2 regions of the Paenibacillus sp. FSL M7-1046 genome follow, and region 2 is predicted to be linked to the other one. Evidence: riboswitches for the same ligand, from Rfam matches in the RefSeq annotation. Region 2 holds a riboswitch; the other holds the start of a gene.
The links. Region 2 has a riboswitch for glycine ahead of gcvT (glycine cleavage system aminomethyltransferase GcvT). Riboswitches for the same ligand answer to the same signal wherever they lie in the genome.
Positions count from the first base shown of each region.

Region 1: another riboswitch for glycine. It lies ahead of NYE29_RS10775 (amino acid permease); the one in region 2 lies ahead of gcvT (glycine cleavage system aminomethyltransferase GcvT).

Region 1 covers NZ_JBBOXB010000001.1:2,457,762-2,473,705, forward strand. Annotated here, with positions in the region: gene NYE29_RS10705 (lantibiotic immunity ABC transporter MutE/EpiE family permease subunit) at 1-92, opposite strand, end outside; gene NYE29_RS10710 (lantibiotic protection ABC transporter ATP-binding protein) at 94-801, opposite strand; gene NYE29_RS10715 (helix-turn-helix domain-containing protein) at 938-1,270, shown strand; gene tnpB (IS200/IS605 family element RNA-guided endonuclease TnpB) at 1,459-2,547, shown strand; gene NYE29_RS10725 (hypothetical protein) at 2,822-3,253, shown strand; gene NYE29_RS10730 (phosphotransferase enzyme family protein) at 3,275-4,252, shown strand; gene NYE29_RS10735 (SMI1/KNR4 family protein) at 4,443-4,952, shown strand; gene NYE29_RS10740 (response regulator transcription factor) at 5,148-5,840, shown strand; gene NYE29_RS10745 (ABC transporter ATP-binding protein) at 5,924-6,847, shown strand; gene NYE29_RS10750 (ABC transporter permease) at 6,840-7,601, shown strand; gene NYE29_RS10755 (sensor histidine kinase) at 7,624-8,520, shown strand; gene NYE29_RS10760 (helix-turn-helix domain-containing protein) at 8,582-9,610, opposite strand; gene pnuC (nicotinamide riboside transporter PnuC) at 9,879-10,556, shown strand; gene NYE29_RS10770 (AAA family ATPase) at 10,553-11,563, shown strand; glycine riboswitch at 11,681-11,761, shown strand; gene NYE29_RS10775 (amino acid permease) at 11,926-13,317, shown strand; gene NYE29_RS10780 (VOC family protein) at 13,478-13,789, shown strand; gene NYE29_RS10785 (phytase) at 14,048-15,451, shown strand; gene NYE29_RS10790 (YdeI/OmpD-associated family protein) at 15,662-15,944, shown strand, end outside.
Region 2 covers NZ_JBBOXB010000001.1:2,974,694-2,990,637, reverse strand. Annotated here, with positions in the region: gene uvrB (excinuclease ABC subunit UvrB) at 1-1,034, opposite strand, end outside; gene NYE29_RS13050 (flagellar motor protein) at 1,216-2,001, shown strand; gene NYE29_RS13045 (flagellar motor protein MotB) at 1,998-2,873, shown strand; gene NYE29_RS13040 (hypothetical protein) at 2,943-3,578, shown strand; gene gcvH (glycine cleavage system protein GcvH) at 3,661-4,053, opposite strand; glycine riboswitch at 4,236-4,332, shown strand; gene gcvT (glycine cleavage system aminomethyltransferase GcvT) at 4,570-5,694, shown strand; gene gcvPA (aminomethyl-transferring glycine dehydrogenase subunit GcvPA) at 5,691-7,043, shown strand; gene gcvPB (aminomethyl-transferring glycine dehydrogenase subunit GcvPB) at 7,040-8,500, shown strand; gene NYE29_RS13015 (LuxR C-terminal-related transcriptional regulator) at 8,600-9,406, opposite strand; gene NYE29_RS13010 (ABC transporter ATP-binding protein) at 9,700-10,716, shown strand; gene NYE29_RS13005 (ABC transporter permease) at 10,735-11,541, shown strand; gene NYE29_RS13000 (ABC transporter permease) at 11,560-12,357, shown strand; gene NYE29_RS12995 (hypothetical protein) at 12,493-12,888, opposite strand; gene NYE29_RS12990 (efflux RND transporter permease subunit) at 13,360-15,944, opposite strand, start outside.

The sequences.
Region 1 (15,944 bases), 520 kb from region 2:
AGGAGCAGCGTGAACACAGGTGCTAGCCAGACAAGCTTGGGGATAGCCGTGCCCCGCCATTTTAAACGTTCAGCCCTAATATGACAAAGCATGTTATTCACCAGCCCTTCGGTTGGCTGCGGCGACCTGCATGAATAAGGCTTCCAGCTCTTGCCCGTGGGGAACGGCTCCCTGATACCCCAGAACACCCCCGGCGATAATTCCGATCTGGTCCACTACCTGTTCGACCTCGGAGAGAATATGACTCGACAGAATAACGGTGATTCCTTGCCCGGGAAAAGAACGGATCAGCTCCCGCAGCTCCTGAATCCCGATGGGGTCCAGCCCGTTGGTCGGTTCGTCCAGAATCAGCAGCTTCGGCTGGTTTAAGAGTGCAATCGCGATTCCCAGCCGCTGCTTCATGCCCATGGAGAACTGTCCGGCACGTTTCTTTCCGGTATCGGTTAAATCCACAACGGAGAGGGTCTCCTCGATCCGGGACTGCGGCAGTCCGAGGGCAAGCGTACGCACCTTAAGATTCTCTCTGGCAGTCAGATTCTCATAGAGCGGTGGCGCCTCAATTAATACGCCAATCTCGCCTAAATCCTTCCGGGTCCATTCATGCCCATGAATACGAATACTCCCGGAATCGGGGCGCAGCATGCCTGCGATCATTTTGAGCGTTGTCGATTTGCCTGCACCATTTGGTCCTAAGAGCCCATAGATCGAGTTACTCGGTACTGCTAACGATACTTTGTTGACGGCTGGTTGATGTTTGAAGCTTTTGCAAAGATTCTGGGTTTCTAAAATATTGTCCCGCATATTATATCATCCTTTCCACTTCCACAGTGTAAGGGGAGATTCTAAGGATTCTGTAAGGATAATGGGGGATACACCCGAAGAATTAAGAGGTAATCTATAAATAGGGCAAGATTGACATGGAGAGGTGAATACCGTAATGGATAAGGAAATCTTAAAGCTCGTAGGAACCCGTATTCGTGCTCTTCGGAAAGAGCGGGGCTTGTCTCAGGAAGCCCTTGGTGAGAAAGGCGGATTTCATTTTTCATACATAGGGCAGATTGAACGTGGGGAGAAAAACGTATCTTTGCTGAATTTAAATAAGATTGCGGAATCCCTTGAAGTGAATTTAATACAGTTGTTTGCATATCTGGATGAAGATTTCATCGTTACATCAGCAGAGAGCGATATTCAAGACATTGTGGCTTTACTTCGTGATGCCAATGATGAGAAGATACGGCTGGCTAAAAATGTACTAAAAGAATTATTATGAAACAAAAGTATGGCCGCGGCCTAACCAGCTGTTAAATTACGAATAAGGAAAGGGTGACGATATGGTTTTATCTTCAAAAGCCGAAAAGACTCCGACCTCTGTAGGCGGAGAGGAATCGGCGGTTTTCAACTATTCAGCGAACATACGTGCTATACTGTAAGAAAATACTACAAATGGGGGTGTCGCACATGATCGTTCATCAAGCCTATAAATACCGCATCTACCCGAATACCGGGCAACAGCAACTCATTCGTCGAATGTTTGGCTGCTGCCGCTTTGTGTTCAATCATTTCCTGGAAGAGTGGAATCAAACCTATGCCGAGACAGGCAAAGGTTTGTCCTATCAGACCTGTGCGACACAGCTCCCCGTCCTAAAAACACAATATGACTGGCTCAAAGAAGTCGATAGTATTGCTTTACAGTCCGCCGTTCGGCATGTGGCAGATAGCTTTGACCGCTTTTTCAAAAAGCAAAATCAAGCGCCTCGCTTCAAAAGCCGGAAGCATCCAGTACAAAGCTACACCACGAAATTCACGAACGGAAATATCGCCATTGAAGGCAACCGATTGAAGCTTCCCAAGCTCGGCTGGATGCGTTTCGCCAACTCCCGGAAGCTGGAGGGTCGTATACTGTCCGCTACGGTACGGCAAAACGCCAGCGATAAGTATTTTGTCTCCCTGGTTTGCGAGGTCGAAAAGACCCCACTCCCACAAGCAGATGCACATATCGGCATTGACTTGGGGCTTAAGGAATATGCTGTGTGCTCCAACGGCGAACATTTTGCCAACCCCAGGTTTTACCGTCAATACGAGAAAAAGCTTGCGCTGTGGCAGCGGCGTTTGGCGAGACGCACACCAGGGGGCTCCAACTGGAAGAAAGCCAAGAAACACATTGCTTGTATTCACGAACACATTGCAAATTCCCGGAAGGATTTTCTCCACAAGATGACAACGAAGCTGATCCGTGAGTGCCAAACGATCAGTATCGAACATCTGCATGTGGCGAATATGATACAAAATCCCAAACTCTCCAAGTCCATCGCTGATGCGTCCTGGGGCGAATGGGTGCGTCAACTGACGTATAAAGCATCCTGGTATGGACGAACCCTCCGGGTTGCCGACACCTTCGAGCCGACCAGTCAGCAGTGCCACGTATGCGGCACAATCCATCCCGAAGTGAAGAACCTCTCGATTCGAGAATGGACATGTGTAACTTGCGGAACACACCATGATCGGGATGAAAATGCGGCTTATAATATCAAACAGGTAGCGGTATAGCTATTACCTATAAAAATAAACGTAGAACTGCGAGAACGCAGGGATCGCTTGCCCATAAGAGGAGGTTGCTCCTCTGTTCGCAAGAATCCACCCCTTCAAGCGTCAGCTAAGTGGTGGAGATTCAACAAAAAGAGCTTGTGATTATCTTGCACACTCCGAATGGAAAGACTCTGTTAAGGATGAGAAGGAGATAATCAATGCTTTTCAAGCGGCAACAATCATACCTACAGCTCAGTTAATAGATTTCCAGACAAGATTCGGCGGATTAATCGTAATGGAACCGGAGGATGATATCGTCATACGCCACTTTAATTGTGCAGATACGTTGTATCAAGAGATATTTTCAATTGATGAGCAAGGCAGATATTATGAGGGATACGACTTGAAATGCAACAATTTTGAGACCCATATAGAGAGTTCAGCCATGCTGAATCAGGTCAACAAAGGGAAATGGCAGACCGTTTTTAAATATGAGTTAGACGCATATAGGGACTACTATGAGATTGTGGATGAGAACAAGTATGGTGAATTAGTCAAACTGCTGGGGCTAAAAAAGGTGGAAGATTTCCCTGAGGATATTATTAGTTGGGATACGAATGGAGAAATTCTTGTCTGGAAAAGGGCCGATTCCGTGGTTGTACTTAGTGAAAACGGAATTAAGCCCCGGGAACTAGAGGGAATTAAGGCGATTTTCCAAGAAGAGTAGGGTAACTAGGGGGGATATTCTATGGATTATACGAAGTGTTTTAAGGAAGTCTTACTGAAGTATTCTTTTATTGACCCTTTCGTGGAATTGATCCGTCATAACGAGAACATCACATACAAGGTCACAGAAAAGTATTCTGGAGACACTTATTTGTTGCGGATGCATAAACCCATTACAAAAAACATGCAGGGTGTACATAATACGCGTGGGGCTGTTCAATCGGAGTTGGATTATCTGTTAGCTTGGTCTTCTCATTCCGAATTACCTGTTCAAATCCCTGTTCCGAATTTAAACGGTGAACTGGTAACAACTGTTGTCATTGAACACGAAGAAGTGCACTGTTCCGTCTTAAAATGGATTTTTGGGGAAATCATGTCCAAGCAAGACTTGAACAGTGAGGGAACAGTTCGTACCTTTGGGACGCGTATTGCCTACTTGCATCAGTTTTCAATGCGCTATCAACAGGGCTCAAGTTTTATTAGACCCGAATATGAAATAGAGTGGACAAATACCATACTGGCCAAATTGCGATCCGGTGAAGAAATGGGTATTATCGCTACCAAGGATTTTTATATTCTTGAAAATACATTTTCGTTGATCAATGATCGTATTAAAATATTGAGCAAAACGATGGAGACATGGGGATTCATCCATGCAGACATCAACTATAGTAACTTAATCCTCACACCAAAGGGGACTTCGTTCATCGACTTTGGCTTGTCGGGTTCTGGATATTACGCGATGGATATCGCTATGGGTGCCCTTTTGACTGAAGGAGAATTGCGAAACGCTCTACTAGCCGGCTACACTACTATCATTTCCAGAAAAATAGACACTGAGCAGCTAGAGGGTTTCATGTTTTTGGTGATATTTGCCTACTACGCTTTTCTGGTAAGTAACCAAGATAAGCATATGTGGATACGTAAACAAATGCCGGATTTGATTGAGAATTATTGCAAACCCTTCCTAAACGGTGAAGCGGTTTTCTACAGTTTTTAATTCAATCGAAGCAATCCATTCTTAATTAAAGTGGTGATCTTAATGCAGAACGTTTATCAAGGAATAGACAACGTTTTGGAGAAAATGCAATCAGCTTTAGAGAAGACAAGGCAGCAAAACCCCGATTTTTACGCGAAGTATCCGATGCAGCTGCTAACCGATCAATCTATTTATTTACGGTGCCAAGGACTTGGTTGAAGGCCAATCGGGCTACAATTATAATCCCGTTACGGAAGAGGTCATTACCGATTGGCCGCGCGATTATCTCGTTATTGCGTCGGATGAAGGAGATCCGTATTGCCTGGATCTCTCCAGAGGAGATACCGTGATTTATACTGCAAGGCATGGAGAGGGTTCTTGGGATTTCTCCGTTGCTTATGATAATCTTACCGAATTTCTTCGCAGCGTCTTACTTCCTAGGGGGATTGAGGAGGAAGGGGAGATGGGCGAAGACGAGCAGTTGGATTACTACAAAGTGTTCATTACAGGCCCGGGCGCCGACAAAATAAAAATATTGGTGTTTATCAAAAAGGTATTCTCCTGCGATTATGCGCTGGCAAAAACTTATCTGGAGGCGGCACCTCTACTGGTGTATAAGGGCATTGCCCGGGGTTCCGCTAAAATAGAGGATCAATTAAAAAGCATCGGCGCGGAGTATGAGTTACAGCAAATCAGTGTGGATGAATTTTTGAAGCAATAGATTTATGAGGCGGGCAGATTGGAGCGGAATTTCCACGTGGAACATTTGAATAGCATAAAAAACCACCGGATTCCAGCGAACACCGAAAGGGCCGCATCAGGAAGGCTATTCTGGAAATAGAGGTAAAAATCGACTATCATATAGGCTATAGAACATCTAAATGACAGGCGATTAAGGATAATACAAGGAGAAAAAATGGATAATTCAATAAATATTCTCGTGGCCGAGGACGACAATGACATTAGCCGGCTGCTGTGCAGCATTATTCGAAAAAGCGGTTATGTGCCACAGCCTGCCTTTTCCGGAACGGAGGCGCTACTCTATCTGGAGCAACGGGAATGGAGCATGGTACTGCTAGATTTGATGCTGCCGGGAATGACGGGCGAGGAGCTGCTTAAATGGATCCGCTTGCGGGGAGGCGTGCCAGTCATTATCATTTCGGCCAAGGGTGAGCAGCAGACCAAGGTGTCAGCGCTGCGCGGGGGTGCGGACGACTTCATTACGAAACCTTTCGATATCGAGGAAGTCTCGGCGCGAATCGATTCCCATCTGCGCCGGTTTGCGCAGATTGCTCCGCCGGCTGTGCTGAGTGTGCTGCAGCATAAGGGACTTGTGCTCGACCACGATTCCAAAACGGTGACGGCAGAGGGGATAGAGGTTGCGCTGACCGCCCGGGAGTATGAGATTCTCACATTGCTTCTGTCGGCACCGAAAAAGGTATTCACAAAAGCAAATCTATACGAAAGCGTATGGGATGAGCCATATTACGGAGACGACAATACGGTCAACGTTCATATGAGCAATTTGCGGAGCAAGCTTGCGAAGGCTGCGCCCGGCAGCGAATTTATCGAGACGGTATGGGGCATGGGCTATCGGCTAAAGCCTTAAGACATTCTTAAGGATTGGCTTTAGCTCCTCTTAAGTTTTCGTTTCTATACTTGGTCTATCACATAAGGGAGGCCAAGACTACAATGAGTGAATATGTATTGCAGACGAATCAATTGTCTAAGAAGTTCAAAGGCAGCGTAGCGCTGGATAAAGTGAATTTATCTATCCGCAAAGGCTCCATATATGGCTTTATTGGGCAGAACGGAGCCGGAAAATCGACGCTGATGCGCATCGTTACCGGACTAGCTTTTCCGTCTGGCGGAAGTATTGCGCTGTTCGGCGCGAGCGACGAGCGGGCGTTGACCCAGGCCCGTAAGCGGATGGGGCTGATTATCGAGAGCCCCTCGTTGTTCCCCCACATGACCGCCGCCGAGAATCTGGAGGTGAACCGGCTCCTCCGGGGCATCCCCGGCAAAGACTGCGTCCCAAGGATGCTGGAATTGGTCAGACTGCAGGGAACAGGCAGGAAGAAAGTGAAGAATTTCTCGCTTGGCATGAAGCAGCGGCTGGGTCTGGCAATCGCCATGCTAAGCGATCCGGAATTTCTAATTCTGGACGAGCCGACCAATGGGCTCGATCCGATGAGCGTCATCGAAATGCGCGAGCTGCTCAAGCAGCTTAACCACGAACGAGGGATAACGATTCTGATCTCCAGCCACATTCTGAGCGAACTGCATTTGCTGGCAAGCCATTACGGCATCATTCATAACGGCAAGTTGCTGGAGCAGCTCACTGCTCAGGAATTGAATGATAAATGCCAGCAATACGTGTTTATTAAAGCGGATGATCCGGACAAGGCGGCAACGGTTATTCAGAACGAACTCCACACCAACGATTTCGAAGTGATGCCCGATGGCGCGATCAAGCTGTTTGGCCGCATCGAACAGCCAGGTAAAGTATCTTCGACGCTATTCTCCGCAGGTCTGGAAATTGAGCAGTTTATGCCGATGGGCGAAGACCTGGAGAGCTATTTCATGAAGCGGATCGGGGGTGCCGGGCATGTATAATCTGATTAGATCCGAGCTGTTCAAGCTGCGTAAGGATAGGTCGTTCCGCGTGCTGCTGCTAATCTCCGCCATTCTTTCACTGGTCTATCCACTGCTCTACTACTTTGACCATAAGTCGAGTGGAGAGCCGCAGTTCACGGGAGCCGAATTTCTGATTCAATTTATTGCAAGCAATGGCTATGTGATCAAATTCGGCGTAGCAGCGCTGGCCGGATTCTTCATCGCCAATGAATATGCGACGGGTGTCATGAAGACGATCGCATCGTCGGGCAACGATAGAGGGCGGCTGTTCACCGCCAAACTGATCGGATTCTCGGTCGGAGCCATGGCTATCTCTCTCGTATTCCCGATCGTAAGCACGACCGAAGTTTCCCTGCTTTCAGGTTTCGGCCATTTGCCGGAGGGGTTTGACGCGTCCTTCATACCGCGGGCCCTCGGACTAACACTGCTGTATACTGCAGGCTACGCGGCGATCGGGGCGCTGTTGACTGCCGTGTTCACCGAAAGCGGCAAGACGATCGGCTTCTCGATGATTTTCTTCCTAATGATTGATACGATTTTGGGGGGCTTGGGTGAGTACATCCCTTTCTTTACTACAGTGTATGATTATTCTATCTTCAAGCTGATGAACGATATCGGCAAGCCCAGTATTGACAGCGGCGATCTGCCAGCGCTCCTGCTCGTGCCAGTGCTGACGATTGTTGTATCCGCGCTACTCGGTATTCTCGTGTTCCGCAGAAAAGAAATTAAATAATAATGAGAGGGGCGGGAGAGTCTTGCTTATCATAACGCTCATATCGGTTACGGTGGCGGCTCTCCTGCTTGCCCATCTGCTGCTGATGAGGCGGGAGCTGGGGCGGATGACGGAGCAGCTGCGCCACTATAATGAACGGACAACCGGCAAAAAAATAGACGTGACTCTATTCGACCAGAGGCTCGAAACGCTTGCAGGTCAAATTAATCGCCAGTCCGATCTCGTAGTCGACGCGGAGGCCCGCAGAAGACGAACCGAGAATGAGCTGCGGCAGGCGATTGCGAACATTTCCCATGATATCCGTACTCCGCTCACCTCCATATTTGGCTATATTCAACTGCTGGAAGCAGAGCCTATTACGCCTGAGGAGAAGCACGAATACCTCACCATTGTTAAAAATCGCACGAGACGGCTGCAAGCACTATTGAACGACTTCTTCGAGTTATCCCTAATTGAATCTTCCGATTATCAGCTTAAGACTGAGCGGATCGGAATGACTGTCCTCCTGTCAGACATCCTGGTCGGTTTCTACGACCGGTTTAACGAACGGGACATTACGCCGGACATTCGGATGCCGGAGGGAGAGGTAGCCGTATATGCCGACGAATCAGCCGTGCGGAGGGTCGTTGAGAATTTGCTTACCAATACTATCAAGCATGCTATCGGTCATGTGAAAATTTGCTTCCAGCAACAGCCTGAGATTGCCGAGTTTACGATCATTAACGAAGCGAAGGAATTATCCGATATTGATGTGAGGCTGCTATTTGACCGCTTCTACACGGTCGACCGCACCCGATCCGGCCAAGGATCGGGACTTGGTCTTTCTATCGCCAAAAGTCTAATGGACAAGATGAACGGCACGCTGACCGCGGAGCTGCACGGGGGCAACTTAAAGATGACCTGCCGCTGGAAGCTGTGATCACGGGACACCGATTTAGCCAATCAATGGGGAATTCAGTTAGTCGTTTATGCCACTTTACTTACAGTTTCTTGAAATATTCTATTTCTCTTGCATAAAAATCAACTGCCTTACCCTTTGTGATTTCCCAATTACTTTCCAATTGTTCGATAATTTCTTGAAGCTTCTCAATAGCTTTATCATATTCTCCTTGAATCTCATATATATGTGAAATTGCTATCAATGCATCTATATATTTGGGATTGGGTTGTAGTTCGTATCCTTTTGTGTAATATTCGATGGCTTCGTCGTATTTGCACAGTTTCGCCATGCAGTCTCCCCTAAAGGACCACGTACGCCATTCATCAGGATACAGATCCGTCATCTGCTCCCAAAGAACTAATGCCTGAGAAAGGTTGCTTTCTTCCTTGCAGATCAGTCCTCCATATAATTGATATAAATAACCTGGATGGATTTTGTTCAATCCTTCTAGAGTTTCTTTAGCTTCAGCGCATCTGCCATCTGCAAGTAAGTGGTTCATAAGCCATACGTAACCCTGCCAGTAATCTGGATGATTTGGCACGAAATTTTTATAATACTCTATAAGTTTATGATGATTTGAATAGTTCCAGTCAAAAATGACTCCATTCTCCGCATCCCGTAAAGCATTATGATTACTTTTTTTATGTGGATCTAATAACAGGGCCTCCTTGGCATAATGGGAAGCTAATTCACGGTGCTCCTCTGAACGATGAATGTGTAACTGAGCCAGCAATGTGAGACATGGGGCCTTTTTTTCGTCATTAGTTAGCCTTTCTTTGAGAAATTGTTCAGCATAATTAAAATCATCTTTGGAAATAAAATGTTCGGTACTAATCATATTTTCAATACGCTCTAGATGTGTGTCATCAGTTAATGCAAATAGCTCATCAATTGTAACCCCTAAAATCACAGATAACTCAGGGAGAATTTGAATATCTGGCATGGTTACGTTGTTTTCCCACTTGGATATGGCTTGGGATGACATATTCAGTTTTGTTGCTAGTTCTTCCTGAGTCATTCCTTTTTGTAAACGTAGGGTTTTGATTTTTTTTCCGATCTCAATATTCATTTGAATACCCTCCAATTTTTATCAGTTCGACTAGTCCCTTGAATTATAACTTGTGGTTTAAAATCTCCTCAATGACCGCGTGGTTAAACGAATTAACTTATCAGTTACATTAGCAGCCACAAGGCACGAAGCCTCCCTTTTGAACATTCGATTCATCAAGTGTGCATTTTTGCTTTCAATGATATTAACAATGTGTTATTATCAAGTTGAAAGTAAGAGTGAACTAACTTTATGGTGCACAAATCGGATGAAAGCAGAGGGGATGCAAGTGAATAAATCATGGGGCGATTGGAACCTGTTTGAGTTGACCTGGCTGGTTTTGTTTACCTCAATTGCTGTTGGGTTTACGGTGATTTCTAAGGATTCTTTATTCGGATTTACGGTCTTTATCACCGGGGTGCTGTGTGTGGTGCTCGCGGCGAAGGGAAATCTGATGAGTTATGTGTTTGGCATGTACAATACCATTGGTTATGCGTACTTGGCTTACGTCAACGGTTTGTTTGGAGAGGTTATGCTAAATCTGCTGTTCTTTGTTCCTATGAATGTGGTCGGCTTCTATATGTGGAAAAATAACCGGACTGATGGCAAGCTGTCCATGCGTCAGCTGGAGCTCAAGCGTCTGCTCCTTGTGGGGGCGGTCTGCGTATTAGGCAGCCTGCTGCTGGGCCTGGGTCTATCGTTCATACCGGGGCAGAATTCGCCTTATATTGATGCCATTACGACGGTGTTGTCCGTTGTCGCCACTCTATTAATGGTTCGAAGATTCAAGGAACAATGGCTGGTCTATATTGTCCTCAATATGTTCACGGTTCTGCTGTGGGTAATTCGAATGCTAGAGGGGAGCGGTGAAGGCCTGCTGATGATCGTCATGTGGAGCGCGTATCTGGTTAACGCTGTATACGGCTACTACAATTGGAACAAGGGCGCTAGGGAGGTATCAGCATGAAGAGATTAGGCTTAACGCTCGGAAAGTTTGCCCCGCTGCATAAAGGGCATCAGTTCATGTTCGAGACGGCGCTGCAAGAGGTCGACGAACTGATTGTAGTGATCTATGAGACGACGGTGACCCCGATCCCGCTGCAAATCCGGGCCAACTGGATTCGCAAGCTCTACCCGGCGGTGCGGGTGATTGAAGCCTGGGACGGTCCGGACGGGTATTCGAACGACCGGGAGCATGAGATAAGGGAGGAGCAATATATTCTGGGGTTACTGAAAGGCGAGCAAGTGACGCATTTCTACTCCAGCGAGTTTTACGGAGAGCATATGAGCATCGCTTTGGGCGCAGTAGACCGGCGGGTGGATGAAGCTCGCGGGCAGGTACCGGTTTCAGCTACCATGGTCCGTTCGGATCCTTACAAGTACCGGCAATATGTGAGCGATAGCGTGTATCGGGATTTAATAACAAAAGTGGTTTTTGTGGGAGCGATGTCTACCGGCAAATCCACGATCACCGAAGCGTTGGCCCGGCGGTATCGCACAACCTATGCGAGCGAATACGGGCGCGACTATTGGACGGAGCATCAGGTGGACCGCCGAATTGGCTTGGAGGCGTTCGATGAAATTGCTGTCGGCCATATGGAGCGGGAAGAGCGGGCTTTACTGCAAGCGGATAAATATCTTTTTGTCGATACCAATGCGATCACGACTTATATGTTTGCCCTGGATTACCACGGCCGGGCCCCTGAACGCTTAACCCGGATCGCCCTGGAAAATGCACAGCGGTATGACCTTTTTTTCCTGTGCGACGACGACATTCCTTACGAGGATACATGGGACCGCAGCGGGAATCAGAAGCGGCATATTTTCCATAAGCAAATTATTGCGGATTTGAAGGCGCGGCGGATTCCCTACATCACACTTCGGGGAAGCCTGGAGGAACGAATGGGTAAGGTAGACGAAGTGCTGGCAACGTTCAAGCCCTATCATAATTATTTTGGCGAAGCACGGTGGTAATTAATGTTATTGACAAAACTTTTGACTATGATTAGTATTGAAAAATATTTAAATGAAGTTATGATCCTATAATCAAATAATTTCTAAGCTATGAATGCTATGGATCACACTATAGCAGGAGCAGCTTCTGGAGAGACCGTGGGGATTCCCCGGCGCCGAAGGGTTCACAATCTCAGGCAAAAGGACAGAAGAGTACTGGATAATTCATTTGTTATTCTGATAAGCGTCAGAATGATGAATGTATTTTATTTAATATTCTTATGACCGTGAGATTGGAGCGCATCCAGTCTCTTTTTTTATTGTCATTTTTACTTGTTCATCATTTCACAAAGAAATATTTAGATTTAGAGGGGGAGTTTCACATGGCACCACAAGAACTAAAGAGAGATTTAGAGAATCGGCATGTTCAGCTCATTGCAATTGGCGGCACCATCGGGACCGGATTGTTTTTAGGATCAGGTAAAGCTATACAACTCGCAGGACCATCCATCATCTTTGCTTATTTAATCGTCGGTATTGCCGTGTTTTTTGTTATGAGGGCCTTGGGAGAACTTCTGTTGTCAAAAGCGGGTTATCAATCTTTTACAGACATCGCTGAAGATTATCTTGGACCGCGCGCAGCATTTGTAACCGGATGGACCTATTGGTTTTGTTGGATCATGACGGCTATGGCGGATATTATAGCTGTTGGCGTATATGTACAATATTGGTTTGATATCCCGCAATGGATCCCTGCCGTCATTTGTTTGATCATTTTATTAGGACTCAATTTATTAACTGTAAAAAGTTTTGGCGAATTGGAGTTTTGGTTTGCATTAATCAAGGTAGTGACTATTCTGGCGTTGATTGTTATCGGGGCAATCCTGCTGGTGATTGGATTCAAAACGGCTAACGGAACGGTTACTGTCAGTAATATTTGGGCACATGGGGGGATATTCCCGAACGGGGTTTCAGGGTTCCTACTTTCCTTCCAAATGGTTGTGTTTGCCTTTGTCGGTGTGGAATTGGTGGGGGTATCGGCAGCCGAAACATCCAATCCAGAAAAAACCATCCCATCGGCTATTAATAAAATTCCTTTAAGAATTCTATTTTTCTACGTGGGTGCCATTATCGCCTTGTTATGCATCAACGCATGGACGGAACTAAATCCGGCAGAAAGTCCTTTTGTTAAAACGTTTAGTTTGGTGGGGATACCGATTGCTGCTGGAATTATTAACTTTGTCGTATTGACTTCAGCCGCGTCTGCCTGTAACAGCGGAATGTTCTCAACAAGCCGGATTCTATATAATTTGAGCAGGAATGACCAGGCTCCAGCCAATTTTGCAAAGCTGAATAGAAATCATGTCCCAAGCAATGCGCTCTTCATCTCCACGCTTGTGTTATCTGTGGGAGCTCTTTTGAGTAAGCTGATTCCGGAGACTGCTTTTGGAATCGTGACAACCATCAGTGCCATTTGTTTCATCTGGGTTTGGGGTATCGTTCTGATCTGTCATTTGCGGTATAAGAAAACAAAGCCGGAATTGCAGGCGAAGTCAAAATTCAAAGCCCCGTTCACCCCATTTATTAATTATGTAGTCCTAGCGTTGTTTGCAATCATACTCATTATTATGCTGTTTGCTGAAGAAACACGTCCGGCCTTATTATTGACGCCGTTATGGTTTATTTTATTATTTGTTTTGTATTCGACGAATCGGAGAAAGCGGGAAAGAAGCAGCAAAATAATCAGTACAGAATCACATCCCATGGATGCCTGACCCGATCATTCTTTTAATAGAAAAGGGGATTGCCTCAGGCCTTAGTTATTTTTTAGGCAAAAAAATTGAAATTCTTCAATATCACCTTTCAAGAAGCAATTCCGGCAGTTATTCTTATAAATGAAAATGGACATAATTTTGTTTATAAGGAGGAATAACTATGGCGGGGCAAATATGGATCAATCTACCAGTTAAAGATATCAACAAATCAAAAGATTTTTTCACGGAGATTGGATTTTCTTTGAATCAAGGACCTGGAAATGCTGATGATAAAGCTAGTCTAGTCATCGGAGACAAGAATGTTATTGTGATGCTATTTACGGAGTCCACGTTCGAAAGATTTACAGGAAATGATATTGCAGATACAACGAAAGGCACTGAAGTATTGTTTACAATTGGTGCAGATCGCAAGGAAGAAGTGGATGAAATGGTAACGAAGGTGGTAAAGGCTGGCGGTAGCATCTACGGCTAGCCCCATGACCAGGGTTGGATGTATGGTGCAGGTTTTGCTGATTTGGATGGTCATCGCTGGAATGTGCTGTATATGGATATGAGCAAATTCCCTGCTGAGTAAAAATAGAGGCAGTCTAGAACTATGAGATGCATTCAAATGCTATCTTGAATTTACATTGTAAATTTTACAAAGGCTTAGTTGTCCGTTAATACTTCTTTTACACTCATCTTCTATAGTTAAGCAATTACTAACAATAGAGGGGAACATTGAACATCAATGAAAACATGGGAAACTGTACTATCTACGCTGCTCCTTGCAGGCGCTCTACTTCCTGCCGCAACAACTAACGCAGCATCCGCCTCAGACCTAAAAGGATATGAACCTCTGCGCAAGCACATGGATGGGATCGGAGCAACTATCACATGGGATAGCGACGATAAGTCGGCACTGGTCAAGCTGAAGAACGGATTCGCAGGCACGTTCACGGCAGGCGATAAGGAATATCGTCTAGCGGGTAAAGCAGGCGAGCTTCCAGCGGAGGTCAAATTAGTCGATGGCAAGATGTACATTCCTTCCAAGCTGCTTCAAGCTATTCTGGCGGAAAATGCAAAGTTTATCAATTCCGCAGATATCATCACCCCTTATTCGGTAACCGCTCAGGTAGAGACGGCAGCCGTTGAAGATGGCGAGGATGCAGCCGATGACCCGGCCATTTGGCTCGATTCTGCGAACCCGGCGAATTCCAAAATCATTGCCACGAATAAAGGCGGAGGTGTCCTCGTCTATGATTTGCACGGCAAGGAGCTTCAAAATTATAAAGTAGGAAAAATGAATAATATTGATATACGTTATGATTTTCTGCTTGGCGATAAAAAAGTAGATATTGTTGGCGCGACGAACCGTTCTACGAACACGATCGATATTTTTGCTATGGATGGGGCAACCGGGAAGTTGACTGACATTGTAGCAGAGCCCATTAAAGCGAAGATGGAAGAGGTATACGGATTCAGCCTTTACCATAGCCTGAAATCGGATGAGTATTACGCTCTGGTTCTGGGTAAAGAAGGCGAATTTGAGCAATATGAGCTGACTGACAACGGGAAGGGCAAAGTTTCAGGTAAGCTCGTTCGCGAGTTTAAGCTGGCTACGCAATCAGAAGGTATGGTAGCTGATGATGAGTATGGCATGATGTATATAGCGGAAGAGGATTACGCGATATACAAATATAATGCGGAGCCGGACAGCGGCACAAAACCTCTATCCACTGTCGATATTGCGGACGGACGCCGATTGCAGGATGATATTGAAGGGTTGACTCTCTATTACGGTGCCGACGGCAAAGGTTATTTAATCGCCTCCAGCCAAGGCAGTGACAGCTACGCAATATATGACCGTGAAGGCAATAACGCTTACCTTACTAGCTTCAATATCGCCGATGGCGCATTGACCGATGGCACCTCAGTAACTGATGGTATTGATGTACTCGGGTTCGGACTGGGCGAACAGTTCCCTTATGGCATTTTCATCGCACAGGATGATTCCAACATTAACAATGGCAAAGAGCTTAACCAAAACTTTAAAGTGGTAGCCTGGGATCAAATTGCTAAAGGTGCAAAGACTCCGCTTCTGATGGACAACAAAGTGGATCCTCGTAAACTTGTGGACCGCAGCGCGAAGTAATATTAGTTAACAGCTAATGTGCAAGCTTTAAAGTAAAGAACATTTTCTCATAAGCAGCCTCCAACTCCACATTTCAGGGGTCTTAGGGGCTGCTTTGATTTTTTCAGCAAGGAAGGTATTTCCTTATGGGGCTGCAGAAGCTGCACGGCTTGCAAAAAGGCAACGGTTATGCAACCCTAAATAAAGACAACATTTAACGGGGGGCCGTATATGGCTAAAACAATTGTAGAAAAGCTAAATATGCACAAATTCAAAAAGGTTGCTGTATTGTACAGACCAGAGAATGACGACAGTTTAGCGGGATTAGCAGAGCATGATACTGAATTAACAGCCAGCAGTTATGATCTGATTTTTGCTTATGTGCTCAATATGGAATCGCTACAGGATCTCGTCCATAAAGTGATTGATCACAACTATTTAAATAAAGGCGGCTATTTGTTCGCTGCGTATCCCAAAAAAGGGAATAAGGTTTATTCGGCCTACATTCACAGAG
Region 2 (15,944 bases):
TCATCAATAACAATCAGCATGTCATCCGGGAAGTAGTCCATCAAGGTATAAGGGGTTGCTCCCGGCTCACGGAAGGTGAGCGGTCCGGAATAGTTCTCAATCCCGGAGCAGAAGCCGACCTCCTTCATCATCTCGATGTCATAACGCGTCCGCTGCTCCAGCCGCTGGGCTTCCAGCAGCTTGCCTGCGTCGCGAAGAACGGCCAGCCGTTCCTCCAGTTCACGTTCAATGTTGACGATCGCAACCTTCATCGTTTCTTCCTGGGTTACAAAGTGAGATGCCGGAAAGATCGCGATGTGCTCACGTTCACCGATTAATTCTCCGGTCAGCACGTCAATCTCGGTAATCCGTTCAATCTCGTCGCCGAACAGTTCTACCCGGATGGCATGTTCTCCCTGGGAAGCCGGGAAGATCTCAACCACATCACCGCGCACACGGAATGTACCGCGGACAAAATTCATGTCATTGCGCTGATACTGGATATCTACTAGTCTGCTTAAGATCTGGTTGCGTGGCTTCTCCATCCCTACCCGCAGCGAGAGCAGGAGGCTTCCGTATTCCTTCGGCGAACCGAGGCCGTAAATGCAAGATACGCTCGCTACAATAATAACATCGCGCCGTTCAAACAATGAACTGGTCGCGGAGTGGCGCAGCTTATCTATCTCTTCATTGATGCTGGAATCTTTCTCGATGTAGGTGTCGGAGGAGGGAATGTAAGCCTCTGGCTGGTAGTAATCGTAGTAACTGACGAAGTAATCTACCGAATTGTTCGGGAAAAACTCTTTGAATTCACTCGCCAGCTGCGCAGCAAGTGTCTTATTGTGCGCTATTACCAGCGTGGGGCGGTTTAACTTGGAAATCACTTGTGCGACGGTGAATGTCTTACCTGTGCCCGTCGCTCCCAGCAGCGTCTGGTGCTTCTTGCCCTGCCGGATGCCGTCCAATAATTCCTCAATGGCATGAGGCTGATCGCCCTGGGGTGTGTATTCGGACTCCAGTTCAAAAGTCTTCGTACTGACGACAATATCGCTCATTTGCCCGTCTCCCCTCTATCGTCTAAAATATAGTAGTATAGTATAATTGTGGCCCTAAGTACTGGCTCTCCATACAATCCTGAAAAATATGGAAGATAAGAATACTTGTTCCCGTTTATTATACAGTGTTGCCTACATTCATGCAAACCATAATATATAGAAAAGTAAGGAGTCATAACCTATGGATATCACCGCAATTATCGGCCTCCTGGCTGGACTGGCCGCTATGATCGGCGGCTTCTTTTGGGAAGGCGGCAATCTCTCCGGATTGCTGCAGCCTAATGCTGCACTAATTGTCTTTGGCGGCACATTGGCCGCTGTTCTCATCAGCTTTCCCGCATCTAAACTGCGCCACATCCCTGCTGCACTGCGCATGGCCTTCGGCAGGCATCCGGACCTGAGTGAGCAGAACGCGGAGGAGCTGATCTCCATGGCTGCTATTACCCGGCGCGGCGGTGTGCTCCTGCTGGAGCAAAAAGCCGAAGAACATCCCAATCCCTTTACCCGTGAAGGATTGCTGCTGATCGTCGACGGCACAGATGCTGACGAGGTCCGCCAGATTCTGGAGCTGGACATGGACGCCAAAGAATTGAAGTACAACGGCTACGCCAAAATATTTGAGGCGGCCGGAGGCTACGCACCAACGATGGGGATTATCGGGACGGTCATGGGACTGATCCATGTACTCAGCAATCTGACCGATCCTTCCAATCTGGGAGCATCCATCGCAGTCGCTTTTACAGCGACGCTTTACGGTGTAGCCAGCGCTAATCTAATATTTTTACCCATTGCCTCCAAGATCAAATCCCGCAGCCAAACCGAGCTGGCTGGCATGGAGATGCTGCTGGTCGGCATTCTGGCCCTGCAGAACGGGGATCATCCGCAGCTGGTGCGCAAGAAGCTTAGCTCCTTCACTGCGGATTCTGCCGGAAGCCGTGAGCGTGAGTATGCAAGAGGGCTGCTATGAGGCAGAGAAACCGGCGTGAGCAGCACGCCGAAAGCCGGGAGAGCAATGACCGCTGGATGATCACTTATGCCGATCTCATTACACTTTTACTTATATTTTTCGTCATTATGTTCGCCATGAGCAGTCTGGACGTGCAGAAATACAAGATTGTCACCGGTTCCCTTTCGGAAACGTTCAGGAGCGGCAACCCCGTGCTTGAAGGTGGCGATGGCATTCTGGAGAGCCAACAAGAAACGGAAAACAGCGGCTCAGCAAACAGTCAGAAACAAGGAAGCAATTCTGCAATTGTCGCTGGCGAAGGCAGTCAAGATAATGGAACAGGAAGCAAAGTTGCAGGCACGGCCAATGCCGGAGAGACGGCACAGCCGCCTTCTTCACGTGAACTGGCTTTCAAGGAACAGGAAGCGAAGCTGGCCTCATTGATGGGCGTCATCACCAAATATGTTGAAGACAACAACCTCGGAGATCAGATCTTTGTTGCAGATAAACCACAGGGCATTGCCATTACGCTTAGCGACCGGTTCCTGTTCGATGCCGGCAAAGCCGAGCTGAAAGCACCTGCATTCCCTGCACTCCGCCAGCTCTCAGGCCTGTTCCGCGGCATAGGCGCATCCATCAGCATCGAGGGACATACCGACAATACCCCGGTGTCGGTTGGCTCGCGCTATAACGACAACTGGGAGCTGTCAGGCGCGCGGGCACTCTCCATCCTGCGTTTCTTCCTCGACAATGAAGGACTGGATCCGGATACCTTCCAGTATGCCGGCTATGCCGATACCCGGCCCGCTGCCGACAATACTACGCTGCTTGGAAAACAGAAAAACCGCCGCGTCGAGCTAATCGTGCTGCGGCAGCTTCAAGACGAAGAATAATTCCGCCTATCAGCCCAGAACAGCAGATGATGAAAGGTTACATTTGCTTCTAAAGGAGTCTGAATAGGTATGGAAACTCTAAACGGAACATCACCTGATCCCACCCGATTTTTAAAAAATCTGCGTCTACTAGTCTCGCTATTGGTTACCGCGTTTCTCCAGGGAATCATTACGTTCTTCGTTGGGGGCATGGCTTATTTCCTTTTACTCTCGTCGTACTCCCTTTTCTGGGGCGAACAAGCCAATGTGTATCCGCTAAGCAAGCTGATTCAAATCGCCGTTCGTTTTTTGCTTGCGGGCGGCGCTTTTGCCTTGCCCTGGCTGGGAGTCTGGTGGATGCTCTACGGTCTGGCCGACAACGGACGCATCCGCTGCTTTTTTCTGCACCTGTTTTTCGCTTATGTGCCACTTTTGGTTATCTTTTTGCAGCTTGATCCCGTGTATTACCCGGACACAATGATCCCCAGCTCAGCCGGTGAGATGACCTTTTTTGTCTGCATGGCCATGGCAGCTGTCCTGCTGTATCCCTTTTACTCTATCGGCGTTTATTACTTTGTGCTCAGACCGGCTGCACCCCCTCGCAAAATCTACAGATTTATCCTTTTATGCTGTTTATTCGTCCTGATTAGCCTTGCACTGCTGCCCCTCTTGTGGCGGATGGCTCCACATTTTTATCCGGGACTTGCAGATTTTCCAAGCCGCTGAAAGCGCAAAAAGACAGACTCCTCACATTAGTGCAGCTAATGCGCGAAATCCGTCTTTAATAAATTTTTCACAAAACCAATTGCTATTCCCCAACCCGTTCACGGTAAGCGGCTGCGTCCAGCAGTCCCGATACGGCTTCGGCATACTCGCCTTCGATCTCCAGTTCAAAAATCCAGCCCCCGCTGTACGGCTGATCGTTAATCAGCTCCGGACTGTTCTCCAGTGCATCGTTAATCTTGGTCACCGTTCCCGATACCGGTGAATATAATTCGGAAACCGTCTTCACGGATTCAATGCTGCCCACGCTGTCCCCGGCAGAAATAGCCGATCCAACTTCAGGAAATTCCACAAATACGATATCGCCTAGTAAATGCTGGGCATGATCCGTAATCCCAACACGTATTAAACGTCCTTCGCCCTGCTGCGCCCATTCATGCTCTTCGCTGTACAGCAGGTTATCTAGCACTTCACTCATTTCAAGCCGCCTCATTTCCGAATTGGAGTTGTAAATTTAGTTATAGACTAAGTTATCGTCCTGCTCAATGTCAATATAACTGACAGGAAATTTAAATTTGTCATCTTTTTGACGTTTTTTTGTTGACAGTGGACCTCCATACCCGGTTTAATGGAGACAGCAGAAAATTATACGGTTTGCGAATGATGGCATAGGGAGAGACCGCCTCTTGAAGACGGCGCCGAAGGAGTAAGCCCTCTAAGGGGTGAATCTCTCAGGCAAAAGGACCTTTGCCGGACGCATCTCTGGAGAGCATCAGGCCCTGCTATTGCGGCGTACTGGTCACCAACGGGGAAACCTGCCGGGTTCACAGCAGGGTAACTCTCAGGTACAAAGGACAGAGCGGAAGTCTATATGCGCGTGCGCATATTTGGCTTCCGCCTGTCCTTTTTTTTAATGGGCAGAAACGGACTCCGTCCCTGCCGGCAAAGGAAATCCCGTTAGGCTTGCATGTAATCAGACCAAGGGAGTGAGCACATGAACGCTTTGAAAAGAACGCCTTTTTATGACCTTTATTCTGCTTATGCGGAGTCCAGATGCATTGACTTCGGCGGCTGGGAGCTGCCGGTGCAGTTTACAGGAATCGTCAGGGAGCATGAGGCCGTCCGCGGGCAAGCCGGACTGTTCGATGTGTCGCATATGGGTGAATTCATGGTTAGCGGCAGCGGCTCCGAAGCCTTCCTGCAAAAAATGACGACCAATGATGTCAGCAAGCTGGCAGACGGTGGAGCGCAGTACACGCTGCTTCTATATCCAAACGGCGGTGTTGTCGATGATTTGCTCGTATACCGCCTCGGCGAAGAGCGTTACATGCTTGTCGTGAACGCCTCCAACATCGACAAGGACTTTCAATGGCTGCAGGAGCATCTAACCGCAGAATTCAGCGGCGTCAGCCTGAGCAACATCTCGGATGAGACTCTTCTACTCGCCCTGCAGGGCCCGCTGGCTGAGGCCATCCTCTCCAAAGTTACAGCGGCTCCCATTGCTGAGCTGAAGCCTTTCCACTTCATCGAGAACGCCGAGGTGTGCGGCGTGAACGTTCTGCTCTCCCGCACCGGATATACCGGCGAGGACGGATTCGAGCTCTACGCGCCGCCGGATACAGCGGCTGCGCTGTGGAACGGCCTGCTGGAAGCGGGGGCTCCGCACGGCTTGACACCAGCCGGTCTTGGCGCACGCGACACGCTGCGCTTTGAAGCCAAGCTGCCGCTGTACGGCCAGGAGCTGTCGGCGGATATTACGCCGCTGGAAGCAGGCGTGCAGTTCTTCGTGAAGCTGGACAAAGAAGATTTCATCGGCCGTGATGTGCTGGTGAAGCAGAAGGCTGACGGTCTGCCCCGCCGCCTTGTCGGTCTGGAAATGATCGACCGCGGCATTCCGCGTTCCCACTACCCTGTATACGGGGATGGAGTAAAGATCGGTGAAGTGACCACCGGCACCCAGTCACCGACACTCAAACGCAATCTCGGACTTGCGCTGCTGGATGCAGCTTACAGTGAAATAGGCACAGAGGTAAACGTAGAGATCCGCGGCAAGCAGCTCAAGGCTGTCGTGGTCAAAGCGCCATTCTACAAAAAGAGCCAGGGAGTGAAGCCGCAATGAAGCACCGTTATCTGCCAATGACTGAACAAGACCGCAACGAAATGATGGAAGCAGTCGGAATTCAGTCCATGGAGGAGCTGTTCTCCGATATCCCCGAGGCCGTCCGTTATCAGGGAACTATGCCGATGTCGGAGGCGCTGGATGAATACGCCTTGCTGCGCCATATGAAAGAGCTGGCCGACAAAAATGCCAATTTCGATACCCACGCCAGCTTCCTCGGCGCCGGCCTCTATGACCATCATATCCCTGTCGTCATCAATCATGTCATCTCCCGTTCGGAATTCTATACTGCCTATACCCCTTACCAGCCGGAAATCAGCCAAGGCGAGCTGCAGGCGATCTTTGAATTCCAGTCCTACATCTGTGAGCTGACCGGCATGAAGGTGGCCAACGCCAGCATGTACGATGGTGCTACGGCTTTCTCGGAAGCGGCAGTACTTGCAGCTGGTGCCACCAAACGCAAAAAGCTGATTGTCTCCCGCACCGTGCATCCTGAGGCCCGCCAGGTGCTGCGCACTTCGGCAGGGGCCTGGGGCCTCGATGTCGTAGAGATTGACTATAAAGACGGTGTAACCGACCAAGCGAAGCTTGCCGCAGCCATCGACGGCGACACGGCGGCTGTCCTGGTGCAGTCACCGAACTTCTTCGGCGCGATAGAAGATCTCGGTGCCATCGAGCCGCTGATCCACGGCGTCAAAGGCCTGTTCATCGTCAGCGCCAACCCGCTGGCGCTCGGCGTACTGGAAACGCCGGGCAAGCTCGGCGCCGACATTGTCGTCGGTGATGCGCAGCCGCTGGGCATTCCGGCTTCGCTGGGCGGCCCAACCTGCGGATTCTTCGCCGTAGCGGAGCATCTGATGCGCCGCATGCCGGGCCGGATTGTCGGCCAGACCGTTGACCGGAACGGCAAACGCGGCTTCGTGCTGACGCTGCAGGCCCGCGAGCAGCATATCCGCCGTGAAAAAGCCACTTCGAACATTTGCTCCAACCAGGCGCTGCTGGCGCTATGCGCTTCCGTCTATTTGTCCGTGATGGGCAAAGAAGGCATGCGCGAGGTTGGCGAGCTGAACATCCGCAAGAGCCACTATGCCGCCGGCAAACTCGGCGAAATTAACGGTGCTGCGGCTGCGTTCTCAGCTCCTTACTTTAACGAATTCGTCCTGAAGCTTCCCGAAGGAAGTGAAGTGAGCGAGATTAATTCCAAGCTCATAAAAGAAGGTTATCTCGGCGGTTACGATCTGGGCCGTGATTATCCGGAGCTTGCCGGACATATGCTGGTTGCCGTCACGGAGAAAAGAAGCAAAACCGAAATTGACCAATTCGCCAGCGCACTGGAGGGCTGTTTATGAAACCGGAACAAAGTCTGATCTTCGAGCTTAGCCGTCCCGGCCGCTCGGCCTACTCCCTGCCGCAGTGTGATGTTCCGCAGGATGAGAACCTTGATGCACTGATCCCTGCAGGACTTCTGCGCAGCGAACCGGTCGTGCTGCCGGAAGTATCCGAAGTGGATGTCATCCGCCACTACACCGCGCTGTCCCGGCGCAACTTCGGCGTCGACAACGGATTCTATCCGCTCGGCTCCTGTACGATGAAATACAATCCGAAGATCAACGAAGATGTTGCCCGCTTCCCGGGACTGGCCAAGATTCATCCTTACCAGGCGGAAGAAAGCATTCAGGGAGCTCTGGAACTGATGTACACCCTGCAAAATGATCTTTCCGCTTTGACCGGCATGGATGCCGTCTCCCTGCAGCCTGCCGCAGGCGCACATGGTGAATGGACTGGCCTGATGATGATCCGCGCCTACCATGAGAGCCGCGGCGAGACCCGCACGAAGGTGATTGTGCCGGACTCCTCGCATGGCACCAACCCGGCCAGCGCCGCAGCAGCCGGACTTGATACGGTGACGATTCCTTCCAATAATAAAGGAATGGTTGATCTTGAAGCGCTGAAGGCAGCTGTCGGCAGCGATACCGCCGCGCTGATGCTGACCAACCCCAGCACACTCGGCCTGTTCGAAACGCAGATTGTGGAGATTGCTGCAATTGTACATGAAGCGGGCGGACTGCTCTATTACGATGGAGCCAACTCCAATGCCATTATGGGCATTACCCGTCCCGGCGATATGGGCTTCGATGTGGTGCATTTGAATTTGCACAAGACGATGAGCACCCCGCATGGCGGCGGCGGTCCGGGAGCCGGACCTGTCGGCGTGAAAGCGAAGCTGATTCCTTTTCTTCCGCAGCCTACGGTGGTCAAGAATGAAGATGACAGCTTCTCGCTGAACTATGGCGGCCCGGAATCCATCGGGCGGGTCAAGGCCTTTTACGGCAACTTTGGAATTCTCGTCCGTGCCTATGCCTATATCCGTACCTACGGGCCGGACGGCTTGCGCGAGGTTTCCGAAAACGCCGTGCTGAATGCCAACTATATGATGCACCGGCTGGCACCGTATTTTGAAATTCCGTATCCGGGTGTCTGCAAGCACGAGTTTGTGATGTCCGGCAAGAACCTGAAGCAATACGGCGTGCGCACGCTGGACGTAGCCAAACGCCTGCTCGACTTCGGCTACCACCCGCCAACGGTCTACTTCCCGCTGACTGTGGAAGAGTGCATGATGATTGAGCCGACCGAAACCGAAAGCAAGGAAACGCTTGATGGCTTCATCGAAACGATGATTCAAATCGTCAAGGAAGCCCAGGAGACTCCGGAAATCGTCATTAATGCTCCGCACACTACGGAGATCAGCCGTCTGGATGAAACGCAGGCCGCACGCAAGCCAGTACTGAATTGCTCTTGCGGTTAAAGCTGATTATCCCTAAACCGGCTCTATAAGAATTGAATAAGAGCCGGCCCTGGATACCAATTATCGCGGGCCGGCTCTTTTTATATGTATAAAAATCTGTTAATGTGCAAGCTTTTTGGTGAACTGCCACCGGTCATTTACACGCATTTTACTGTAGATGTTCTTGACCATGTTACGCACTGTGCCTTCGCTGATCCCCAGCTCGTTGGCAATGTGCAGCGCACTTTTCTCCATGAGCCATAACCGGGACACATCTTGTTCGCGCGCAGTCAGTCTAAATTCCTGAAAACTGGCCTCCAGCCGGTACTGCTGCATCTCCGGGTGCTGCTCCATCCACTTCTCCGAAATGTTCTCAGCCACCTGCTGCACGAAGGGGATGGCAAATTCAATCTGTTCATTTTTATTGAAGGAAATATCCACATAACCATACACTTTGCCATCCCTCTGCAGCGGAGCACATACGCAATTCCACCCTTTAAATACAATATTGGAATGTTCCTCACCTCTCACTACACCAATACAGTTCATTTCCATAGCCAACGAGACCGCATTTAAACCAGAATATTGCCCTCCTAGGCTGACACCGACACCCATACCAGCCTGAAGCATATCCGCTTGAAGATCCGGAGAGGAAGATACCAGCTCCAGAATGACGCCCTCCTTGCCAGTTAAGAACACAACATAGGGAATGGAGATAAAATGGCTGATTTTTTTCATTTCGTTGCGGATGGAAGCAATCATTGCTGTATGATAAATACGGTCTTTGCATTTTTCATTCGAAGAAACCGCTGTCAATTCAGCAGGTATTGCTCCTTCTTGTTTGGCGACTGGCTGGAATAATTTAAGTTGCTCCTCTTTCAAGTCCCCGGGCAGGCACCAGACTCTCGTCTTGTCAAAGATACTCAAATAGCTCCACCTCCATTTTTACCATAATCTATTATAATCGATTTTAGAAAAACGTATTATAACATAAATCAGAGAATTAAGAACATGCATCATTAGATTGTCTATTATGGACAAATAAAGCTCCACTATAAAATCCGCATGTTCATCAGACAGAGGTCTTTTTGCAGGATTCGTCATAAACTAATAAAAAAATTATTCTTTCGATTTATTGTGATAGTTTTCGACATTACAGCAGTGCTATATTAACGGAACACGCCTTTTTATAGAATGTCAACACTGAAGGAGGATGACCCTTGAGTATTATTGAAGCTAAAGGACTGAGCAAGTCGTTTATGCAGGCGGTGAAGGAGCCCGGCCTCAAAGGTGCGGTCAAACATCTGCTGATCCCCAGGCATATTGAGAAGATGGCGGTGCAGTCGCTGGACCTTAGCATCGAGGCAGGTGAGACGGTGGCCTATGTCGGGCCGAACGGTGCAGGCAAGTCTACCACGATCAAAATGCTGACCGGCATACTGATGCCTACCGCAGGCAGTATTTCTGTAAACGGTATCAACCCGTACCGGAAAAGAATGGAGAACGCCGCCCAGATCGGAGCGGTGTTCGGGCAGCGCACGCAGCTGTGGTGGGATATTCCGATTGTGGAGTCCTTTTCCCTGCTGAAGGATATTTATCAGATCCCCGATGCTGTGTACAAGACCAACTTGGAGATGTTTATTGAGATGCTGGGTATGCGTGAATTTATTCACTTATCCGCCCGGAAGCTCTCCCTCGGCCAGCGTATGCGAGCGGATCTGGCTGCTGCTTTATTACATAACCCGCCGATTGTGTATCTGGATGAACCGACGATTGGCCTCGACGTCTCCGTGAAGCAGAAAATCCGCGAATTCATCAAAAAGATCAACCAGGAGCAGCAGACTACAGTTATGTTGACCACCCACGATCTGGGTGATATTGAGGACCTGTGCAAACGGCTGATTATCATCGACCACGGCTCCATTATCTATGACGGCAGCTTAAGTGAAGTCAAATCCCGTTTCGCCAGAAACCGGGTGATCTTTTTCCAGGTGGGCTCGCCATTGCCCGAGCTGTACCAGCAGCTCTCACAGACTCCGGGAATGAAGCTGGACTTGCAGAATGATCAAGAGTTCTCCGTATCCTTTGACCGTTATGAATATACCGCCAGCGAAGTGGTCAGCCGGGTGATGAAACATGGCGAGGTGATTGACTTCCGGATGGAGGATGCCAATATCGAGCAAGTCATCAAAGCCGTATACGACGGAAATCTGAACCTGAACGAAACCGGTGCATAAGGAGGAGCGAACGCAGTCATGCCTGTACCCAATCTTAAGAAATACAGAAGTATTGCCAACCGGTCCTTGCAAAATGTTCTCGCTTACCGGACTTCTTACGTGATCACCTTTCTGGCCAATTCGATCAATCTGCTGGCAATCTACTTTTTATGGCAGGGCATTTATAGCGGCCGCGATATCGTAGGCGGGTATTCGTGGGACCAGATGAAAACCTACTTGCTCGTTACCTTTCTGGCCAACTCTGTGTTGTCCTGGTATTCCGAAACATCTATTTCCGGCAAAATCCTCGACGGGAGCGTTGCCGTAGATTTGCTTAAGCCCATTGATTTTCAAAGTGCAAGATTTGCGGAAACCTTGGGCTCCAGCCTGCTTGAGGGAGGAATGAGCACGGTGTTGCTCGTTCTGTTCGCCACCTTCCTGACCGGTGTAACCTTCCCGCAGTCGGCGCTGGTCTATCTGCTGTTCGCAATCAGTCTGCTCGGAGCGATCCTGGTAAAGTTCGGCGTTGTCTATCTTGCGGCATTATTATGCTTCTGGTCGACCGGCTCCATGGGCATTGTCTGGACAAGAATCGCCCTGACCAACCTACTATCCGGAGCGCTGGTACCCTTGGCCTTTTTCCCGGATTGGCTGGAGAAGCTCGCACTGTTCCTGCCTTTTCAGAGCATTATTCACACACCGACGATGATCTTTCTGGAACAGGCGGACACTTGGGAGAGCGTCAGGCTGATCGGCCTGCAATTCTTCTGGGGGATTGCACTCTGGATTGCCGGAAAATGCATGTGGAACTGGGCAGTACGTCAGGTAACGATTCATGGAGGTTAGGCGGAAGGAGAGCGAAGCATGAAGTTATCACGCATGTTCTATCTATACAAAAGGCTCTACATACAGCAGTTAAAAGCCATCATGGAATACAATAAGGATTTCTATATCTTAATGTGTTCTGCCGCATTAACGCAGGTGCTGGGATTCGTCTTCCTCTGGGTCATCTATGACCGGATTCCCGACATCAACGGCTGGCAGTTCTGGGAAGTCACCTTTATGTACGCGATGATCTTTCTGACCGAAGGCATTGCCTCCCTGTTCTTCGAGGGGGCCTGGCGTATGGGCAGATTGGTCAACATGGGAGAAATGGACCGTTATCTGCTGCGGCCGGTGCCTGTCGTGCTTCAGGTGTTCTGTACAGGCATCGGCATTAACGGCCTCGGAAATCTGCTGATCGGCGGCGTAATTGTCTGGCAATCGCTGGTCCACACCCATCTCCACTGGACCTTTGGCAAAGTCATAATTATTGCCCTGCTCCTTGTGACAGCAGTAGTTATCCGCGTGTCGATCAATCTGGCCGGCAATTCGGCAGCCTTCTGGATCCGTAATGCCGGCAATGCCTTTCCCTTGATGGTCCATAATTTGGCCGACCTGGCCAAATATCCGATCACGCTGTTCCCGCAGGCCGTACGGGTGTTTATTTCTACCGTGCTTCCTTATGCGTTTATCAGCTTTTATCCGGCGACATATATTTTTGGCAAAAGCGAATGGTCCGGCTGGTGGATGCTGGCCCCGGTAGCTGCAATAGGAAGTGCAGCTGCGGCCTACGGCATTTTCCGCTTCGGACTATCGCGTTATGAAAGTACGGGGAATTGAGCCGCAAAGAGCGGACTGATTATTAAAGACCAGAATGTAAATACTAAAAACCCCACTTGTCCATTTGGGCCGGTGGGGTTTTGACGTTTATATGAAGATAGTAATTACGATTACGTTAAAATCAATCAATAATTATTAATAGATAACTTTAAAGTTCCCTCCGAAACTTGAAGTTACATAAATTTTATGATAGCCCCATAATTGGCTTGTATACTTACCTGAACCAATAATCTCTGTTCTATAGTACCAATTATTACTGGGATCGATGGCATAGATTACGTAATTACCGCCTGGTTCGCCTTGAATCTCGACTGTATAAACGCCATTGAAATATATATCCGTAGTAGGAGTTCCTACTGAACCGTAAAGTGTTGCCAGCGGTGTAACAACTCCGCTCGCTGCCTGAACTTCCTGTGCCGCAGGAGCAGCAGCAGGAGTAACGGCTTCATCAGCGAACGCAGCCGGTACAGATCCTAAGAGCATGGCCATAGTAGAAAGTGCGGCAATTGCTGACTTTTGAATTTTTTTCACAATTAAACATCTCCTTTTAGTAATTGAGTTGGAATGAATCCTTCACTATATCCTTGCTACTAACAAGAACACTACTAAACCGGGCGATAAAAATTGTGTAGCGAAAAGAACAACTTCCCCCCTCGCCTATTAATTTATTACAAGATTAATAATACATATATTCCCATGGAAAAACAAGTATTTTATATATGAATATGTGTTAAAACTATATATTTACACAAAAAATCATATTATTTTACATAATTCAGTAGGAAATTTTGTTTTTATATGTATATTATTGATTGTAAATATTTTGTAAGAATAAATGAAAAAGTCTTAGCTCATGAACTCCACGTTCCGTAATGGAAGTGTGGAACACAGGCTAAGACTTTTTTTGCAGGATTAACCTCAGGAGTTTAAAAGCTCCAATACGTCACCTGCCCGGATACTATTCAATTGTCACTGATACAAGCCTTCCCTGCCTATTTCGGCCTATGCTGCAACCGCAGATTTTGCCGCCTTTTTACGTTCCTTGGCAGATTTGCGGAAGTACAGCAGCTCGTAGATGGCCGGCACGACCAGCAGCGTCAGCAGAGTGGCTGCGGTTAATCCGCCGATTACTACGATGGCCAGACTCTGCGAGACAATGCTGCCCTGCTCGGAATGTCCGAAGAGCAGCGGTAACATGGCGCAGACAGTGGCAATCGCCGTCATTAGAATCGGGCGCATCCGTGTGCCGGTTGCTTCGAGAATGGACTCGCGGATCGACATATGCGCTTCATTCTGCTTGATGCGGTCGATCAGCACCACCGCATTTGTGACCACGATGCCAATCAGCATCAATGCACCGAACAACGCGGTGAAGTCAGGGGTTACCCCGGATATGATCAGGGCTACAATCGCTCCGATGGCTGCAAGCGGCAATGAGAACATAATTGCCAGTGGTGCACGCAGCGTCTTAAAGGTGAGCACCATAATCAGGTACACTAGGCCGATTGAGATCAGCGCCGTCATTCCAAGGTCACCGAAGTCCCCGGCCTGGTCTGCCGATGCTCCGCCTGCGAACAGAGTTACACCGTCCGGCAGCGTTATGCCGTCTGTCTGCTTTTTAATATCGGCACCGATGGCCGATACCTTCTTCGGATCCACTTCTGCGGTAATCCGCACATAAGGCTTGCCGTCCTTATGGTACAGCATAGCTGGCTGATCCGTGACCTCAAGGGCTGCCACTTGCGACAATGGCTGCGGACCAGCGGCGGTCATGATGGTCATATTCTTCAGGTCTTCCTGTGATTCCGCCTGAATAACAGGTTCAAGGATAACGCCGGCAGGAGAACCGTCCAACTCGATCTGTCCCAGCGGAACCGGATTGAGCATCGCCCCCAGCTGCATGGAGATTTCTTGGGCGTTAGCTTCAGCAGGATTCACCTTGAAGGCAAATACCGGCTTGGTATCCTCCATGTTGCTGCTGACCTTTTGCACACCTTCTATACTCTTCACCTTGGCGGCGACCTCTTCAGCAATTGTATTGATAGCTGCGACATCATTGCCGACAATATCGACATATTCACTGGTGGAGCTTGAGCCCATCATGCTGGCTTCATTTGCGGTCAGCGTTGCCCCCGTATAGGAAGCCTGAAGACTGCGGACTTTATCCAAAAACACCTGCGCATCCGTTCCTTCTTTGATCATTACTGTATAATCCACCTGGGTCAGCGAGGTAACACTGCCCCATTTCGCCGAATCGGCACTGTTCCCGGATTGCATGATGACCGTCTGGGCCTGCGGCTGGTTCATCAGCTCCTGCTCCAGCAACTTGCCATTCTTCAACACCTCCGCGACCGGAACATCATTCGGATATACCAGTTGAACGGATACATTGCTGGCATCGCTAGCATCCAGCGCGGCCTTCGGCATAGCAATATAAGCGCCAATAGAGCCGACTAACAGCACCAGCCCCAGGCTCAGCGTGAGCCATTTGCGCTGCAGATTCCAATCGAGAAAACGGGTGAACCATCCGGCGGGCTCATGTTCCTTCAGGGAAGAGCCGCGCAGCAGCCAGGAGCTTAGCAGCGGAACGACAGTCAGCGCCACAACAAGCGAAGTCAGCAAGGAGTAAGTTACCGTCAAGGCAAACGGAAGCAAGAAAGCCTGCAGTCCGCCGCGCAGCAGCCCCATCGGCAGGAATACCGCCACCGTAGCAAGCGTTGAGCTGGTTATGGCTCTGGCCACCTCGCGGGTTGCGCTGATCACCATATCACGGGACAAGGGTTCCTTCTGCATACGCCGGTAAATATTCTCAATGACCACGATGCTGTCATCCACCAGCCGTCCGACAGCAACGGCAACCCCGCCCAAGGTAACGATGTTCAGGGTAATTCCCGATACCTTAAGCAGGTAAAGGGTAACCGCCAGGGACAGCGGAATGGATATCGCCGTGATCAGCGTAGCCCGGATGTTACGCAGGAACAGCAGGATTACGATTGTCGCAAACAACGCACCGAGCAGGACTTCACGCATCATGCTGTTGACGGAGGTGACCACCATATCAGAGGTGCTGAAAATGACGGAGGCCTCGGCATTTTTAATTCTGTCATTGATATCGTCTGCAGCGCTGCGCACCTTATCGCCGACATCTACTGCATTGGCATTCGCTTCCTTGGTAATTACGACGAACAGCACATCTTTACCATTGGAGCGGCTGACGCTCTCCTGGTCTATCTTGGCCTCAACAGCGGCAATATCCTGCAGCTTTGCTCCAGCCCCGACCTGCAGCTGCTTCAAGGTATCTATACTGTCTATCGAAGAGATTACATTCACATTCCCCGTCTGGCCGCCGATCGTCTGCTCGCCGATGGAGGCGGAAACATTGCGCCCCTGAAGCAGCCCCAATACCTGCGCAGTGGTTACCCCTTTTGCGGCCATCGCCTTCGGATCAAGCTTCACTCTAACTTGAGGAGCTGTCTTGCCATACAAAGCTACGCTGGCTACCCCTTCGATCTTCTGCAGCTCAGGGATAATGGTATTCTCGGCAATCTCAAGGTTATCTTTGGTGAGCCCATCATCGAACGACAGCG